4 regions of the Streptomyces sp. NPDC051214 genome follow, and region 1 is predicted to be linked to each of the others. Evidence: riboswitches for the same ligand, from Rfam matches in the RefSeq annotation. Region 1 holds a riboswitch; each other region holds the start of a gene.
What was found. A riboswitch is a leader RNA that binds a small molecule or an ion and turns the genes downstream of it on or off. The one in region 1 is predicted to bind thiamine pyrophosphate.

Region 1 (2,197 bases):
TGCGCGAGCACGTCGCCGGTGACGGGCGTCAGGAGGACGCCGTTGCGGTAGTGCCCGGTGGCCAGCTGCAGGCCGGGGAGCGCGGTCGGGCCGAGCAGCGGCGCGTTGTCGGGGGAGCCGGGGCGCAGGCCCGCGCGGGTCTCCGTCAGCGGCAGCTCCGTGATGCCGGGCACGAGCTCGTGGGCGTCCCGAAGCAGCTCGTACACGCCGCCGGCTGTGACCGTCGTGTCCCAGCCGAGCTCCTCGCTGGTCGCGCCGACGACGAGCTCGCCGTTCTCGCGCGGCACCAGGTAGACGTGGCTGCCGCGCACCACGGCGCGCACGGTGCGGCTCAGGAACGGCGCGAGACGCTGCGGCACCGTGAGCCGCAGCACCTGGCCCTTCACGGGGCGCACGGGCGGCAGGACGCCCTCCGGGACCCCGGCGAGGCGCCCGCTGAGGCTGCCCGCGGCGAGCACGGTCTGGCCGGCCTCCAGGGCGGTGCCGTCGGCGAGGACGACTCCGGTGGCCCGGTCACCCGTCACCGAGAGGCGCTCCGCCCACGCGTGGTGGAAGACCACGCCGGCCCGCTCACAGGCCACCAGGAGCGCCGCGGCGAGCCTGCGCGGGTCGACCTGGTGATCGCCGTCGACCCGGAGGCCGCCCCGGACGCCCGGCGCGAGCATCGGTTCGAGGCGGCGGCACTCGCGGCCGCTCAGCCACTCCGAGGCGAGCCCCGACTGCTGCTGCAGGGTGTGCAGCTCCCGCAGGTGGGCCCGGTCGTCGGAGTCAAGGGCGACGGCGAGCGTGCCGCACGCGCGGTAGCCGAGATCACGGCCGCTCGCCTCCGCCAGCTCCGCCGCGAAGTCGGGATAGCGCCGCGCGGAGGCCAGATTCAGGCCGAGCAGCGTCTGCTCCCCGTAGTGCAGCTCGGTGACGGCGGCCAGCATGCCCGCGGCGACCTGCGCCGCGCCGCCGCCGGGCTCGGGGTCCACGACCGCGACGGTCAGGCCGCGCTGCGCCGCCCGCCAAGCCGTGACCAGGCCGATGATGCCGCCCCCGACGACCAGGACGTCGGTCGTGTGCGTCGTACGGGGTGGTGTTCGTGGATGCATGGGTGTCCAGCCCCTCCCTTCGCCGGCATGACCCGGATCAGGTTCGTACGGTCGGAGGCCGTCCAGCCTCCCTCTCAGCCCGGTACGTCCGGGCTCCCGCGAGTGCTCTGCACGGCAACCCTAGCCCTTGGTGCCCCGGGCCAGGTAGGGCAGCTCCGCGGTCACGGGCAGTGACGGTGTGTCAGAGATCTCGCCGTCGCGCCCTGAGGCACGCCTCGTCCGCCGTCCTAGAGTGATCGGGTGAGTGAGCATCGGAGGCAGGAAGAGCGCCGGGTCGTCGTCGTGGGCGCGGGGATGGCCGGGGTGCAGACCGCCGTGGCCCTGCGCGAGCAGGGGTTCGCCGGCGCGGTCACCCTGATCGGCGCGGAGCCCCACCAGCCGTACGACAGACCGCCGTTGTCCAAGGCCGTGCTCCTCGGCAAGGCGGAGGGCTCCGCCTTCGACGTCGACTTCGAGGCGCTCGGCATCGAGCTGAGCCTGGGCCACGAGGTCACGGGGGTCCGCCCGGCCGACCACGAACTGGACACCGCGTCGGGGCCGGTGCCGTATGACGCACTGGTCATCGCCACCGGGGCCGAACCGATCACGCTCCCAGGGGTCTCCGGAGTCCGCGGCGTCCATCTGCTGCGCACGCTCGACGACGCCGAGCGGCTGCGCCCCGTGCTCGCCGAGCAGCACCGCATCGTGGTCGTCGGCGCGGGCTGGATCGGCGCCGAGTTCGCGACCGCGGCACGCGAGGCGGGCTGCCCGGTCACCGTCGTCGAGGCCGCGGAGCGTCCGCTCGCCGGGGCGCTGCCCGCGGAGGTCGCCGCCCCGATGACGGCCTGGTACGCCGACTCCGGAGCCGAACTGCGCACCCACGCGCGCGTGGACCGCGTCGAGCCCGGCAGCGTCCACCTGGCCGACGGCACCCGGCTGCCCGCGGACGCGGTCGTCGTCGGCATCGGCGCACGCCCCGCCACGGGATGGCTCGCGGACTCCGGCATCACCCTGGGCGCCCACCGGGAGATCCTCGCCGACGACCACCTGAGGACGTCGGAACCCGATGTGTACGCGGTCGGCGACTGCTCCTCCTTCCCCTCGGGGCGGTACGGCGAGCGTCT
Region 2 (2,197 bases), on a different contig from region 1:
ACGACCCGGAGCAGTGGACCGACATTCCCGCCGGTTCGCGCACGAAGCTCCAAGAGGCGCTGCTTCCCGAGCTGATGTCCGTGGTGCGGCACATCAGCTGCGACGACGACACCACCCGCAAGACGCTGTGGCGGCTGTTCGACGGCACGCTCGTCGAGTCCGTGCTCATGCGCTACCCGGACCGCGTGACGATGTGCATCTCGTCGCAGGCCGGGTGCGGGATGAACTGTCCGTTCTGCGCCACGGGGCAGGCCGGGCTCGACCGGAACCTGTCCACCGCCGAGATCGTGCATCAGATCGTCGACGGGATGCGTGCGCTGCGGGACGGGGAGATCCCGGGTGGGCCCGCGCGGCTCTCCAACATCGTTTTTATGGGCATGGGTGAGCCTCTCGCCAACTACAACCGCGTCACCGGGGCCATTCGCAGGCTCACCGACCCCGAGCCGGACGGCGTCGGCCTTTCGCAGCGTGGCATCACCGTGTCGACCGTGGGGCTCGTGCCCGCCATCCACCGGTTCGCCGACGAGGGCTTCAAGTGCCGGCTCGCCATCTCGCTGCACGCGCCCGACGACGAGCTCCGCGACACCCTCGTACCCGTCAACACGCGGTGGAACGTGCGCGAGGTGCTCGAGGCGGGCTGGGAGTACGCCGCCAAGTCCGGGCGCCGCCTCTCCATCGAGTACGCGCTGATCCGGGACATCAACGACCACGCCTGGCGCGGTGACCGGCTCGGGCGGCTGCTCAAGAACAAGCCCGTCCACGTGAACCTGATCCCGCTGAACCCGACGCCGGGCTCGAAGTGGACGGCATCGCGGCCGGAGGACGAGAAGGCCTTCGTGAACGCCATCGCCGCTCATGGGGTACCTGTCACGGTTCGTGACACCCGTGGCCAGGAGATCGACGGGGCGTGCGGTCAGCTCGCCGCTTCCGAGCGTTAGTCTGGCCGGAACACAACTGAACGCAACTTCATAGCCGGAACACATCTTCATATTCCGACAGGGGAGCGCCACAGCGCTGAGAGTGCGGCAGCCAAGGACAGGTTGGCCGCAGACCCTCTGAACCTTGCCCGGGTCATTCCGGGTAGGAAGTTCGGACACCACTCAAGCTGTTGCGCCCTGCCCGCGGACCCTCCGGTCCGCGGGCAGGGCCGCGTCTCTTCCTGGTCACTCCAGGAGGAATGAACTCAGTGAGCACCACCAAGAAGGTCACGGTCACCGCGGTCGCGGCGGCCATCGGACTTGTCGCGCTCTCCGCGTGCGGCTCGTCCGACAGCGGCGACAAGGCCGCCGACTCCAAGCGCGTCACGCTGGTCAGCCATGACTCCTTCAGTGTCTCCAAGGACGTGCTGAAGGCGTTCGAGAAGAGCTCCGGCTACAAGGTCGACGTCCTCAAGGACGGGGACGCGGGCGCCGCCGTGAACAAGGCGATCCTGACGAAGGACAACCCGCAGGGAGACGTCTTCTTCGGCGTCGACAACACCCTGCTCTCACGCGCGCTCGACAACGGCCTCTTCCAGTCGTACGAGGCCAAGGGCTCGGAGAAGGTCGAGTCGGAGTTCCGGGTCGACGGGGACAAGCACCGGGTCACGCCCGTCGACAGCGGCGACATCTGCGTCAACTACGACAAGAAGTACTTCGCCGACAAGAAGCTGGCGCCGCCGAAGTCCCTCGGGGATCTGACCAAGCCCGCCTACAAGAATCTGCTGGTGACGGAGAACGCCGCCACCTCTTCTCCCGGTCTCGGTTTCCTGCTCGGCTCGGCCGCCGAGTACGGGGACGGGGGCTGGCAGGGCTACTGGAAGAAGCTCAAGGCCAACGGCGTCAAGGTCGTCGACGGCTGGGAGCAGGCCTACGACGAGGAGTTCTCCGGGTCCGCCGGCGGCAAGAAGGCCAAGGGCGACCGGCCGCTCGTCGTCTCGTACGCCTCCTCGCCGCCCGTCGAGGTGCTCTACGCCAAGCCGCAGCCCAAGGAGGCGCCGACCGGCGTCGCGAAGGGCACCTGCTTCCGGCAGGTCGAGTACGCGGGTCTGCTCGCCAACGCCAAGAACGAGAAGGGCGGCAAGGCGCTCCTCGACTTCCTGATCGGCGAGAAGTTCCAGGGCGACATGCCGCTGAACATGTTCGTGAACCCGGTGCGGGAGAACGTCGAGCTGCCCGAGCTGTTCGTCAAGCACGGGGTGAAGATCGACGACCCGCAG
Region 3 (2,197 bases), on a different contig from region 1:
GGTCGTACGCGGGCGCGATGTCGGTGGTCAGCGGGCCGAGCGTGTAGAACGGCGCCTCCTCGCAGATCTCCTGCTGAAGGTCGATGTTCTCCTTGATCTTGTGCATCGGGACGTGTCCCGGGCCCTCGATCATGGTCTGTACGTGATGACGCTTGGCGATCGTGTTGAGTTCCCCGAGGGTGCGCAACTCGGCGAACTGCGCCTCGTCGTTGGCGTCCGCGATCGAACCGGGCCGCAGCCCGTCGCCGAGGGAGTACGTCACGTCGTACGAGGCGAGGATCTCGCAGAGCTCCTCGAAGTTCTCGTAGAGGAAGCTCTCCTTGTGGTGCGCGAGGCACCAGGCCGCCATGATCGAGCCGCCGCGCGAGACGATGCCGGTCTTGCGGTTGGCGGTCAGCGGGACGTACGGGAGGCGCACGCCCGCGTGCACCGTCATGTAGTCCACGCCCTGCTCGGCCTGCTCGATGACCGTGTCCTTGTAGATCTCCCAGGTCAGCGCCTCGGCCTGGCCGTCGACCTTCTCCAGGGCCTGGTAGAGCGGCACGGTGCCGATGGGCACGGGGGAGTTGCGCAGGACCCATTCGCGGGTGGTGTGGATGTTGCGCCCGGTGGAAAGGTCCATGACCGTGTCGGCGCCCCACTTGGTCGCCCACGTCATCTTGTCCACCTCCTCCTCGATGGAGGAGGTGACCGCGGAGTTGCCGATGTTGGCGTTCACCTTCACCAGGAACTTCTTGCCGATGATCATCGGCTCGATCTCCGGGTGGTTGACGTTGGCGGGGATCACCGCGCGGCCCGCGGCGACCTCCGCGCGCACGACCTCGGGATCGAGGTTCTCGCGGATCCCGATGAACTCCATCTCGGGCGTGATCTCGCCACGGCGGGCGTACGCGAGCTGCGTCACCGCCTGCCCCGCGCGCCCCCTGCGCGGCTGGCGCGGGCGGCCCGGGAAGACCGCGTCGAGGTTCTTCAGGCCGCCGCGGGGCGAGGTGTGCTTGATGCCGTCGTCCTCGGGACGGGGCGGGCGGCCGGTGTACTCCTCGGTGTCGCCGCGGGCGATGATCCAGTTCTCCCGGAGGGGCGCGAGGCCCCTGCGGACGTCGGTGTCGACGGATTCGTCGGTGTACGGCCCCGAAGTGTCGTACAGGGTCACGGCCTTGCCGTTGGTGAGGTGCACCTGGCGGACCGGCACCCGCAGATCGGGGCGCGAGCCCTCGACATACGCCTTGTGCCAGCCGATGGACTTCCCGGCCTCGTCGCCCTGGTTCTGCGTCGAGGCAGGCGTGCGTGCGTCCGATGTGGTCATGAGACCTACTCCCTACGCCGGCATTACCCGGTAACAGGTTCGGCGGTCGACGCAGCGAATCCCGTACTTCGTGCACTTCCTGTGCCGATTCGTACGGGGGTCAGCGCCCTCTCAGCCCGGTGCTCCGAGCTCCCGCGATTGCAAAGGTGGCTCCACGCTAGCGTCATGTCGGGCGCGCTGAACAGAGGGCCCCGTCCGTTCTTGCGATGATCGGGCAGTGACCACCACACAGCCGCCGTCCCAGCCGCCCGTCCCGAACCGTCCCCCGGACCCGCACGGGCACTCCCACAGCCATGGTCCGGCCGCGCCGGTTTCGAAGCATCTGCGCAAGGTCATCGCCGCCGTGCTGATTCCTTTCGCCACGGCAGTGCTCGTGGGCCTCGTGGTGCTGTGGCCCGGTGGCGCGCCGGGCCATGAGCGCACCGGAGTCGGCTTCGACCGGCAGACGCAGTCGGCCGACGTGACGAAGGTGCAGGAGCTGCCCTGCAAGGACGTGAACGCCTCGCAGACCCCTCCCAACGGCGACACCTCCACCGCCGAGGGGCAGTCCGCGGAGTCCCGCGCGAAGGGCGTCTGCAAGAAGGCGACGATCGAGGTGACCAGCGGCAAGGACAAGGGCCGCACCTTCACCGAGATCGTCCAGCCGGACTCACCACGGCAGTTGCGCGAGGGCCAGCAGGTGGTGGTCGCCTACGAGCCCACGGCCCCCGAGGCGTTGCAGTACTCGGTCACCGACGTGAACCGGAAGTTCCCCATGGCGCTGCTCGCCGGGATCTTCGCGCTCGTCGTCGTGGCGGTGGGACGGCTGCGCGGTGTCATGGCCCTGGTCGCGCTGGCGTTGAGCTTCCTGGTCCTGACGTTCTTCATCCTGCCCGCGATCCTGCAGGGCTC
Region 4 (2,197 bases), on a different contig from region 1:
GTCTCCCGGCCGGGAAGGCCGTGGGAAACGCATCGGGAGGTGCAGGGAAGAGGAGGGTTCTGACGTGCAGAAACGTTGGGATGCTGACGACGGTGGGGTCCGTGTCGGCGAGGGCTGGCCGACTTGGTGCCGGGGATCGCCCTCAGGTCGGGCGGGCGCTGTCCAGCGGCTGGCGGCCAGGCCGACCGCTCACCGCGGAAGCCCGCAACACCCGCAACCTCAACGCAGGTTGAGAGCCTCGGCGAGCTGATCCGGGCTGAGCTCGTACAGCGCGTCGATCAGTGCGACCGCGAACGTGCCGGGTCCCGCCGAGCGGCTGGCGGCGATTTCCCCGGCCACGGTGAGCAGGCCCGTCGCGGCGGTGGCGGCCAGCAGCGCGTCGTCGGTGACGGCTGTGCAGGCGGCCACCAAGGCGCCCAGTGAGCAGCCGGTCCCCGTCACCAGGGGCAGCAGCGGGTCCCCATTGGCCACCCGCACCACGCGCGTCCCGTCGGTGAGGACGTCCTCCGGACCGCTCACGGCGACCGTGCAGCCGTAGCGCCGGGCCAGCGCGCCGGCCGCGGCCAGCGCTGCCACGGGGGCGTCCGTGCTGTCCACGCCGCGCCCGCCCGTGCCGCCGCCGTCCAGTGCCAGGATCTCGGAAGGATTGCCGCGAATCACCGCTGGAGGTGCGCTCTCCAGGAGTTCGTGGGCGAGCTCGGTGCGCCAGGGCAGCGGACCGACTGCCACCGGGTCGAGCACCCACGGGCGCCCGGCCGCGGCCGCTTCCTTGACCGCGACGCGCATGGCCTGCGCCGTCACGGACGTCACCGTCCCCAGGTTGACCAGGACACCCCCGGCCACACGTGCCAGTGCTCCGGCCTCCTCCGCGCTGTGCACCATCGCGGGGGCGGCTCCCGCCGCGAGCAGCACGTTCGCGGTGAACTGCGACACCACGACGTTGGTCAGGCAGTGGACAAGAGGTGCGGAGGCCCGCACGGACGTGATCACGTCCGCCACGGCAGCACGGGAGACGGCAGGGCCGTCTTGGGCAGGTACGGAGGCAGCATCCATCGTCAACACTCTTCCTACGCCGGCATTACCCGGTCCAGGTTCATGCGGTCGGCGGAAAGGGGATCAAGTCCCGTCCGCCCTCTCAGCCCGGCTACTCCCGAGCTCCCGCGGTGGTCACTAGGCAATGTACCTCCCTTGGGAACGTGAGTTCACCCTCGGGACACCTCAGGGCGCGACACAGGTCAGTCAGAGGAATTCAACTGGGGATTTATCTGGCCAATAGGGGCTAGTGCCGATGCAACCGCGCTGACCTGCGTGGTCGGGCCTGCCGGTCCGGTGGTCGGGGTGGTGCCGGGGGGGCGTGGTCGGTGTCTACCACCACCGCGGCCGCCGCCGCGGCCGCCTTCAAAGCGCATCACGTCGCTGCTCATCGGTCGTCGGGCCCAGGGGCGTGGCTGACACTTGCTCATCTTCTGCGCGGTGGCGTGCAGTTCACGGCCATGACCGACCATCGAGAGGTGCCGGATGGATACGGGGTGATTCGCGTCGGGGTGCAGGCTGCGGGCCGGTCGGCCCACACCTCTTGCGAGGTGAATGGCGTTCACCTACATTGGTGAACGCCATTCACCTCCGAGGGGGTCCTGCTGTGCCCGCTGAATCGCATCCGTCGACGGCTCCGGCCGCGGACCGGGCGGTCATGGCCGTGCTGGCGGCCGGTGGCATCGTCACCACGCTGGTGCAGACCGCGGTCGTGCCGCTGCTGCCGCAGCTGCCCCGGCTGACCGGTGCGGCCCCGGTCGATGTCGGGTGGGTGGTCACGATCACGCTGCTGACCGGTGCGGTCGCCACGCCGCTGCTGGGGCGGGCCGGGGACATGTACGGCAAGCGGCGGATGCTGCTGCTCGCACTGGGGGCGCTCGCCGCCGGATCGCTGGTGTGTGCGTTCGCCTCCACGCTTCCGTGGCTGCTGGCGGGGCGGGCGCTGCAGGGTGTGGGTGCGGCGGTGGTGCCGCTGGCGATCAGTTTCCTGCGGGATGTGCTGCCGCCGCAGCGGACGGGTTCGGCGGTGGCGCTGATGAGTTCGACGGTGGGCATCGGTGCGGCGCTCGGGCTGCCGCTGGCCGCGCTGCTGGTGCAGTACGCGGACTGGCATGCGATGTTCTGGGCCGTGACCGTGCTCACGACGGGAGTGCTCGCCCTGGCC

Region 2: it holds a riboswitch for thiamine pyrophosphate, as region 1 does, so the genes downstream of both, AB0M70_RS28585 (thiamine ABC transporter substrate-binding protein) here and thiO (glycine oxidase ThiO) in region 1, are expected to answer to the same signal.
Region 3: it holds a riboswitch for thiamine pyrophosphate, as region 1 does, so the genes downstream of both, thiC (phosphomethylpyrimidine synthase ThiC) here and thiO (glycine oxidase ThiO) in region 1, are expected to answer to the same signal.
Region 4: it holds a riboswitch for thiamine pyrophosphate, as region 1 does, so the genes downstream of both, thiM (hydroxyethylthiazole kinase) here and thiO (glycine oxidase ThiO) in region 1, are expected to answer to the same signal.

The regions. Positions count from the first base shown of each region.
Region 1 is NZ_JBFBAT010000009.1:209,440-211,636, reverse strand. Features, by position in the region: gene thiO (glycine oxidase ThiO) at 1-1,094, opposite strand, end outside; TPP riboswitch at 1,092-1,204, opposite strand; gene AB0M70_RS24600 (FAD-dependent oxidoreductase) at 1,389-2,197, shown strand, end outside.
Region 2 is NZ_JBFBAT010000011.1:215,307-217,503, forward strand. Features, by position in the region: gene rlmN (23S rRNA (adenine(2503)-C(2))-methyltransferase RlmN) at 1-938, shown strand, start outside; TPP riboswitch at 988-1,105, shown strand; gene AB0M70_RS28585 (thiamine ABC transporter substrate-binding protein) at 1,178-2,197, shown strand, end outside.
Region 3 is NZ_JBFBAT010000017.1:85,478-87,674, forward strand. Features, by position in the region: gene thiC (phosphomethylpyrimidine synthase ThiC) at 1-1,306, opposite strand, end outside; TPP riboswitch at 1,299-1,452, opposite strand; gene AB0M70_RS35495 (YibE/F family protein) at 1,524-2,197, shown strand, end outside.
Region 4 is NZ_JBFBAT010000012.1:60,403-62,599, forward strand. Features, by position in the region: gene thiM (hydroxyethylthiazole kinase) at 220-999, opposite strand; TPP riboswitch at 1,047-1,172, opposite strand; gene AB0M70_RS29295 (MFS transporter) at 1,691-2,197, shown strand, end outside.